DNA from 4 places in the Curvivirga sp. genome. Region 1 is predicted to be linked to each of the others. Evidence: riboswitches for the same ligand, from Rfam matches in the RefSeq annotation. Region 1 holds a riboswitch; each other region holds the start of a gene.
What was found. Region 1 has a riboswitch for cobalamin ahead of ACOQOA_RS13055 (aromatic ring-hydroxylating oxygenase subunit alpha). Riboswitches for the same ligand answer to the same signal wherever they lie in the genome.
Positions count from the first base shown of each region.

Region 2: linked by a shared signal. The riboswitch ahead of ACOQOA_RS16165 (aromatic ring-hydroxylating oxygenase subunit alpha) and the one ahead of ACOQOA_RS13055 (aromatic ring-hydroxylating oxygenase subunit alpha) in region 1 are both predicted to bind cobalamin.
Region 3: linked by a shared signal. The riboswitch ahead of ACOQOA_RS11465 (ABC transporter substrate-binding protein) and the one ahead of ACOQOA_RS13055 (aromatic ring-hydroxylating oxygenase subunit alpha) in region 1 are both predicted to bind cobalamin.
Region 4: linked by a shared signal. The riboswitch ahead of ACOQOA_RS13680 (hypothetical protein) and the one ahead of ACOQOA_RS13055 (aromatic ring-hydroxylating oxygenase subunit alpha) in region 1 are both predicted to bind cobalamin.

Region 1 is NZ_CBDCOT010000009.1:1,613,893-1,616,097, reverse strand. It holds gene ACOQOA_RS13065 (acyl-CoA dehydrogenase family protein) at 1-76, shown strand, start outside; gene ACOQOA_RS13060 (NADPH-dependent FMN reductase) at 206-808, opposite strand; cobalamin riboswitch at 992-1,221, shown strand; gene ACOQOA_RS13055 (aromatic ring-hydroxylating oxygenase subunit alpha) at 1,359-2,205, shown strand, end outside.
Region 2 is NZ_CBDCOT010000009.1:2,260,548-2,262,752, reverse strand. It holds gene ACOQOA_RS16170 (sterol desaturase family protein) at 1-930, shown strand, start outside; cobalamin riboswitch at 1,000-1,198, shown strand; gene ACOQOA_RS16165 (aromatic ring-hydroxylating oxygenase subunit alpha) at 1,305-2,205, shown strand, end outside.
Region 3 is NZ_CBDCOT010000009.1:1,267,641-1,269,845, reverse strand. It holds gene ACOQOA_RS11465 (ABC transporter substrate-binding protein) at 1-955, opposite strand, end outside; cobalamin riboswitch at 1,247-1,443, opposite strand; gene ACOQOA_RS11460 (DUF6966 domain-containing protein) at 1,832-2,110, opposite strand; gene ACOQOA_RS11455 (DUF637 domain-containing protein) at 2,107-2,205, opposite strand, start outside.
Region 4 is NZ_CBDCOT010000009.1:1,739,852-1,742,056, forward strand. It holds gene ACOQOA_RS13675 (methyl-accepting chemotaxis protein) at 1-390, opposite strand, end outside; cobalamin riboswitch at 560-781, shown strand; gene ACOQOA_RS13680 (hypothetical protein) at 812-1,075, shown strand; gene ACOQOA_RS13685 (methyl-accepting chemotaxis protein) at 1,262-2,205, shown strand, end outside.

The DNA.
Region 1 (2,205 bases):
CGATGTACGGATTTGCCAGATTTACGAAGGTACTTCCGACATTCAAAAAATTATTATTGCCCGTCAAATGGCTTAAGAATTTATGATTTTCCTGCGAGTCTTAGATTAAGGCTCTAACTCTGTTCATTATTGAACAAGTTATTGGGTATCGATGATTAAAGTCGATACCCATTTTTTTGTTTCTAAACGTCGTATAAAGTTTCAGTTACATACCAAATTTATACTCTTTACGATTTTGATATTTATCACGAACAGGTTTCCACGCTTCTGCTGTGGCCGCCAGATAAGTCATACTATATTTGATCCGTGCCAATAATTCGGTATCAAGGTCAGTCGGTAAGTCTTCAATGAACAAATTTGTGACATTTCGCAAAATGATATGATCAGGTAACCATGTGATCATATTATTCTTTGATCCTGAAACGCGTAAATCCGAAACAGGATAAGCGCCTCCCATACCAGAACTCACTGAAACAATCTGTGCAGGCTTATGGGCCAACTCACCCGCCTCACACATTAACAAGAAGTTTTTAAGATGTGGTGGTGCCATACCAGCCCATTCAGGTGTCACGATCACAAAACCATCAGATGCTTTTAATTTATCCGAGATTGGTTTCCAATGTTTCGTGATATCGCTGTCAGCCTTCCATTTCCCTTCATCCCATAGCGGTATCTTTTCATCTTTCAAAAAAACCATATCCGCCTCAACATCCATATCCAGTTCATTAATTGTATTTTGAACTATCTTTGCAATACGATCAGATTGTGACGTTTCACGTATGCTTCCAGAGACAACTGTAATCTTCATTTATCCACCCTCATTTTTTTGGATCAAATTTTATGACCCCAACATCATAATAAGACCCAAATTTTGAAATTTCGCTTATTTCTTTTTCTCAAAATTATATTACTTCGTCGCGAGATTAATTTAACTTGGCGCAAATTGAAATATGCTCCAGACAAAAATTGGTAATGTGTGCTCATCTTGAGAGATCAAGATTTACATTTTGGTGCCCCATCTCGTTTTCTGATCAAAAACTAGATGGAGATAATTGGGAAACTGGTGAGAGTAATCGAATCCAGTGCTGCCCCCGCAACGGTAATAAGGTGTAGTTTGAACAAAATACCACTGGGTCTAGCCACCCGGGAAGGTTGTTCAAATATGAGGCGTAACACTTCATCCTTTAAGCCCGGAAACCAGCCTAGATGTAACAGTCCACAGAATTGCGGCGGGCGATTTGGCTGAGATATAGGTACCGATGAAAATGCTAGGCAGCAGCATTTTCGGTCCTTGTTCCCACCATAAATAAAGCCAATCCGTAATTCATAACGACCTTTTTTTGAGGAGCAAGGTTATTATGAATACGACACCTAATATGTTGTCTTTGTTAAATACACGGAAGCCAAATCATTCTTTAGAGCGGCCGTTCTACACCGATCCGGAAATTTTTGCGGCGGATTTAGAAAACATTCATTATCGCGAATGGCTATTCGCCATTCCAAGTTGTGAAATTCCAAAAACAGGTAACTTTGTCACCTATAAAGTTGGTGAATATAGTGTTGTCATTGTGCGGGGCGCTGATCAGCAAATCCGTGCATTCCATAACACATGCCGTCATAGAGGTTCTGTGATTTGTAAAGTGGCAAAAGGCACAGCACCTAAGCTTGTATGCCCCTATCACCAATGGACATATGAGTTGGATGGATCTTTGCTTTGGGCCCGTGATATGGGACCGGAATTTGATCCATCCCAACATGGCTTAAAAACAGTACATTGTCGTACAGTTGCAGGTTTAGTCTATATTTGCCTTGCTGATGATGCACCAGATTTTGAAGAGTTTAAATCAGTTGCGGAGCCCTATTTGCAATCACACGATCTAGAAAATGCGAAGGTCGCGTTCGAAAGCACGATTATCGAAAATGGCAACTGGAAACTGGTTTGGGAAAACAACCGCGAATGTTATCATTGTGGTGGTAACCACCCGGCTTTATGTCGCACCTATTCCGATGATCCTTCTATCACTGGCGTTGAAGGTGATGAAGCTCCTGAACATTTACAGGCTCATTTTGATCGATGCGAAGCCGTTGGATTAACGTCTAAATTCCACATCAACCAAGATGGACAATATCGTCTTGCACGTATGCCATTAAAAGATGGGGCACAAAGTTACACAATGGACACAAAACCAGCTGTGACAAAACCTT
Region 2 (2,205 bases), 650 kb from region 1:
AAACGAATTTTTGTGGGATATCTTGCCGCGTCTGTTCCGCTAATCATCCTATATTGTTTAGTCTCTCGACAAAAAATTAAAAGCTTCTGGCAAAGTTTCTTTTCCAAAGATATCTGGTTCAGTAAATCTGCCCGATTGGATTATAGTATTTTCGTAATCAATCGTATTTTTATGCTGCTTATGGCGCCTATCCTTTTAACGAAACTGGCCGTCGCCACATATTTGTTTGAAGAATTTCACGTGATCTTTAACGGTCGACCTTCAGTTGCAGGCACCTTACCGGATTGGGCCGTTAGCTTGTCTTTTACATTCTTGATTTTTTTGTTTGATGATGCTTCCAAATATTGGTTACATCGCTTAATGCATCGCAATCATTTTTTATGGCAGTTCCATAAAATCCATCACGATGCGGAGAAACTTACCCCATTCACAGTCTATAGAATTCATCCTGTTGAAGCGCTTCTTTTCAGTGTCCGGGCTGTTCTTATTCAAGGTTTCGTGATTGCGCTTTTTATTTTCTTCTTCGGATTAAATGTGACCTTAATCGATATTTTGGGGGCTAACTTTATCATTTTCCTGTTCAACATTACCGGATCTAATTTACGCCATTCTCATGTTCGCATCACCTATGGAAACTGGTTAGAAAAACTCTTTATTTCGCCTGCGCAACACCAAATTCATCATTCCAACAATGTCAGACATTACGATAAAAACTTTGGTGTTGTCCTCGCCATATGGGATTGGTTGGGAGGAAGTCTAGTACTTGCCTCCAGCGCCCCGGAAAAAATCACTTTTGGCAATAAAAACACATCAAATAAGATACATAGCCTGTCTTATGCATATCTAGCGCCTTTTCAAGAATCCACCAAACGAATGATAAAGCTTTTATCACAGACTCTAAAAAAGAAATCAGTCAATAAATCGATATAGTTTCTAGATAATCGTCGCGAATAACGTTTTCGTAGTCGTTTACAGAAGAACCTCTCTCCGGATTTTTTCTAAATTTTCACCATATGAGGTGCTTAAAGATATTACGTCTTTAAGATAATTGGGAAGTCGGTGAAAGGCCGACACTGCCCCCGCAACGGTAATGAAGGTAGGATAAAGAAGTAGCCACTGGGATAGGGTTTCCCGGGAAGGCCTTTATCCACATCTCCCCTTCGAAGTCCGGAAACCAGCCTCGTTTAACTTGCCAAATCGCGGGCGGCGATGATGGCACAATAGATAGATGCGCCCTAAATGCGTTTATCCATGTGTCTTCTTTTGCTGGCGTGAATGAGAGCTGAAACAGCAGGAGAGACGAAGTGACCGATATTCAAAATTTACTAAATACGCGACGCATGAATTATTCTTTGGAACGTCCATTTTATACGGATCCAGAGATTTTCAATCATGACTTAGCAAACATTCATTACAGAGAATGGCTATTTGCAATACCTAGTTGTGAAATTCCCAAAACAGGCAATTTCGTAACTTATAAAATTGGCGAATATAATGTAATCATTGTCAGGGGAGCAGATCAGCAAATACGCGCTTTTCACAATACATGCAGACATCGCGGATCTGTCATTTGTAAAGTTGCGAAAGGTACTGCCCCCAAACTTGTATGCCCTTATCATCAATGGACTTATGAATTAGATGGTTCCCTTATGTGGGCACGTGATATGGGACCAGATTTTGACCCAACCCAACATGGATTGAAAACTGTGCATTGTCGAACGGTCGCAGGTCTTGTTTATATATGCCTTGCGGAAAATGCACCCAATTTTGACGAATTCAAGTTCATTGCAGAACCATATCTAGAACCACATGAGCTGGAAAATGCGAAAGTCGCTTATGAAAGCACAATTGTTGAAAAAGGAAATTGGAAATTAGTATGGGAAAATAATCGCGAATGTTATCATTGTGGCGGTAATCATCCTGCCCTATGCCGAAGTTTTCCAGATGATCCCGTTGTGACCAAGATTGAAGGCAATACCCCACCTGAAAGGTTGCAAGCTCATTTCGATAGATGTGAAGCTGTTGGAATGAAATCTCAATTTTACATTCATACGGATGGACAATTCCGTTTAGCAAGAATGCCTTTAAAAGATGGGGCTGAAAGCTATACCATGGACACAAAATCAGCCGTTAATAAATGGCTAGGCCGATCACCATTTGCAGATGCAGGTACATTGTTAAAATTCCATTATCCGACGACTTGGA
Region 3 (2,205 bases), 350 kb from region 1:
GGAAGATAGATTTTGACGCGGCACCACCCACATTTGCCAGTGCAACCTGAACCATCAAATCACGATCAAGCCCCAATGAAATTGCCTGACGCAAAACTTTGTGTTTCAACGGGCCTTTTTCTGTTTGGGGTTGAATAAAGAACAGACGTAAAGTTTCAGTTGCATAGGTATTAAAGTCACCGCTTTGTTTCACTTTATCAAATTCTTGTTCATTGAAGTTTGTAACAACATCAACGTCACCAGAACGCAATGCCAAGGCCGCAACTGAAGGATCAGGAATTGTATCTAAAACAAGACCGTCTAGATTTGGTTTTCCTCCCCAATACTGATCAAATCCAACGGTACGATAGAATTTTCCCGTTTCAGCTTCCTTGAAGACAAAAGGCCCAGTACCAATTAAAGGAAGTTCCTTAGTACCTTCTTTCATGACAGCAGCCGAAGGCTCAGTTAAAGACCAAAGAAAAGCAGAATTTGGTGTATTGGTTTCAAAAACAAGAGTGTGATCATCTACAATCTTAATTTCTTTGATACCAAGTAATTTCACAAGCCGTGGATTATGAGCCGAATGACCTTCTTCAGAAAGTTTTTCAAAAGACGCTTTCACATCTTGGGCGGTCATTGCACTACCATCATGGAATTTTACACCTTTGCGTAATCCAATTTTCCATTCTGTCGGTGATATTTGATCATAAGAAACCGCGAGCCTTGGGGCTTGTTGCATATCATAGGTCAGGCCAATTAGTGTTTCTGAAACCCCTGCGCGGTTACTGATCCAGCCATTTTGACGGGCACGTGGATCAGGCACGGAACCTTTAGGGCCAAAAGGCACGGCAACTGTCATAATATTTTCGTCGGCCATAGCCGTGGACAAATTTGTAGCAGTAAATGTTGCGGACGCAATCAAAGTGGTAGCTAATAGACCAGCTGCAGAAAAATTGTGTAATTTAGATAGCATAGAACTTTCCATATATTTGATATGTTATAACATAACATTTATTGTTTTGTGTTACGTTTGCCAACATCTTTTTTTGATCATCGATAGGTTGAGAGGGAGCCTTCCTATCAAAGCCAAAACAAAATTAAGCTATAGAAAACATATAAATCCATTTAACTGTGTAACTGAGTTAAACGGATCTCACATATTTATTTGGAAATTGATCAGATATATTGATTAATTCCCACCATAGCGACACAAGTTGCGTCACCACAATGGGTTGCCATGCCTTCAAACCTCCCCGTATGAAGGACGGGTAACGCTAATACTGGCAGGTCTCCTGACTATACGGATCTTTGCTTTTCGACATAACCTTCCCAATAGACGATTTTCTACCAGTGGCATTATCAGTCGACGCTAACCGTTTACAGTTGCGGGGGCAGTATTGGATTTTCACCAATTTCCCTTTTCACCTCAAAATTTGAAGCACCAATATCTGTAAAAATAGTTAAATGAGAACGATTCTCATGTCAATTAAATTTGCACCATTAACAAGAACGCACAATTCATACGTCAAGATGTATCAAAAATGCGAGGTCTTGCTTGTTAAGGATATGCGTTAATTTTATCACGAGACACCCCCTATTATTCTCGTATCAAGTCTATCTGTCGATCAGGCTTAAGTCATGCTGGGCTTTGAAGAAAACTCCCCACCTGTATTCAAACTAACTAGTTTATTTAACTGAGCCTAATAATCATTTTTAGGGTTTTCTTGTTGGATTCTTCCCCGTAATGCACATTGATCTGATCAACCAAAATATCGACAGTCAGGTTATTCCCCGCATCAATATTGACTGCTTTAGCGGCCTCAATCTGGGTCCCAAGGAGGGAAATACTCTAGATTACATCAAATAACTTCTTTCTCAAATCATCAAAGATTATATTAAGATCACGATCAACCTTCCCATCATCATCTAATAATACAAGATCATTCAATGACCCCATTCCACCAAACATACTTTTAATCTGGACCCTAAAATCATCTGGACACAGTGTTTTTTTTGCCGCGAGAGATTTCAATTTATTTGCCCAAAATGGAGAACAATTATTTTTCTCTAATAACTCTCCCATTTCGGACAAATATAGTTCGGCTTTTTCAATATCTACCTTACTCATTGAAGAGGTTTACTCCCAATAACTTGAACACCCTCAATTAACCACGGTTTAGGAACCACGATTTGTTGCGTTCCACCAACATATATTCCTCCTTG
Region 4 (2,205 bases), 130 kb from region 1:
TTCTGCGATGCCTACGAGTTCTTCGTTTAGTGATCTTTGTTCTTCGTCTTTGGCTTTGAATTCCTTTGCTAAGAACTGATCAATAGCAAAGAAGTTTTGTTGTATAAGTTCAACGGAACGCACGAAATCAGAATGTGGATCCCCGTATTTTTCAAAATTAATATCGCGCTTACCTGCGGATATTTCTTCCAAGTCTTTAATAAGACTGACTGTTCTTTGATACACACGAAAGAAGTAATAGCATATCGCGATGGTTGCGCATGCAGCTATAACTGCAAATCCAATACCTACAATCCAGTCGACTGCTAGAAAGCTATATATGGTTAGAACCCATCCTAACATGGATGCAATCAGTAGAGTTATTGTTATCGTTTTTGATGCAGAATTCATAACCGCCCCCAGCGAAATAATCCCTTGATGAATATAAGAAATTCATCTTCCTGAACATAATGTATTATTGATGAAACTAAATTTATTCGCAACAATAAGATGATTTCTTTTAAAAATGATTAATTTTTGTCGCATATGATAAAATAATTTTTGCTGACTTATTTAATTTGTCATACATAAATTTTACGGTGCCTATTTGATAGGAAAAGGGAATTTGGTGCTGCTATTATAGCAAATTCCAAAGCTGCCCCCGCAACTGTAGTTGATCGTTCCCATAATGGATAAGTATGGGGAATTTGATACAGGCCACTGAAATTTTCTTTAAGGGAATTTGGGAAGGCGTATCTATAGATCAAAAGCCAGGAAACCTGCCGTGATTTGTGTTAACTCTCATCGGGCGGGGTGCCCCGGAAGGAATATTATGTATCAGAATACATCTGGCTCTATGTCATCTAACGCATCTATGATAATGGCGCGTGAAGTTTTTATGCATTGGATTTTAACAATGCCTGTTAATGCGTCTCCTGCGGTGGAAGCGCAAAAAGTTCTTGAAAAACAAGATAGTCCGCTGGAAAATCTTCCCAAAGAAGTACAAAAAGATCTTCGTCATATGTTACGTCAGGTTGCAGAAAATATTGCAGCTATTCCTAAAAGGCGTCGACGTAATCGCCAGTTAGCGAACTGATTTCAGGGCTTCTAACTTAATAGCCTATCTATGATAGGTTATTAATCTGATTAATCTAATATTAATTGCTAGCCATCTTCGCAAAAATCTGTTCCAATCTTCGTAAATAATAAAAAAAGCCTAGCCAAAACCATTCAAGGGAAAGTTTGTTGGAGTGTGGTTTTGGTTCAATAGGGAGATGAAGAATTGACCGAAGCTAATCAGGTTGAAACTGTTGATAAAAGGCAACAGGCCGAAAGGGCTGCCTTTACGGCTCTTAGAGATTTAGGAACATTAAAAAATACCATTCGGGGTGAGTTTGAGGGCACCGTACACCATGTACAAGAAGCAAGTGCCGAAGCTGAAGCTTATTCTGTAGAAGTTTCCAAAGCAATTGATGCTGTTAGGGCGTTATCAGAAACGGCGCGTTCTGGCGCAGTGGAAGCGACGCAAAATGTAGAAGCTATGGCTGCGGCTACTGAAGAGATGAATGTCTCAATTGGTGTTGTTGGGGATCAAATTCAAAAAACTGCACAACGCGCACATGGGGCGGCAAATGATGCGCATGCAGCAGGTGATGTTATTGAGCGGCTCGTTTCGGCATCAGATAAAATTGGTGATGTGGTGAAGTTGATTGCAGGTATTGCCGGCCAAACGAATCTACTAGCTTTAAATGCAACCATTGAAGCGGCAAGGGCTGGTGATGCAGGTAAAGGGTTTGCAGTTGTAGCTGGTGAAGTGAAAAGTCTAGCGAGCCAAACCGCAGATGCGACAAAAGATATCACGGATCAGATTTCAGAGATTCAATCCGTCACCAAACAGGTTGTTGATGCAATTCAGAATATTTCATCTGCTATTCAGGAAGTGGAAGAATATACAAGTGAAGTCAATCATACAGTTGGTGAACAGGTAGAGGCCGTTCAGGAAATTGGCCAAAATGCTCAACGGGCGGCCTTGAGTACAAGTAATGTAACGGAAGCCATTGAAAATCTATCTGCAGAAATGGCGAATGTTGAGGCCACGTGCGATAACCAACATAGTAAGTCGAAAGAAGTGCACGATCAGGTTGTGCAAATGGAACTGCGTTTAGCTGTTGCTTTAGAAGAAGATGACACAACCGAAAATCATATGCTTAGTCATATTCCTTTTTC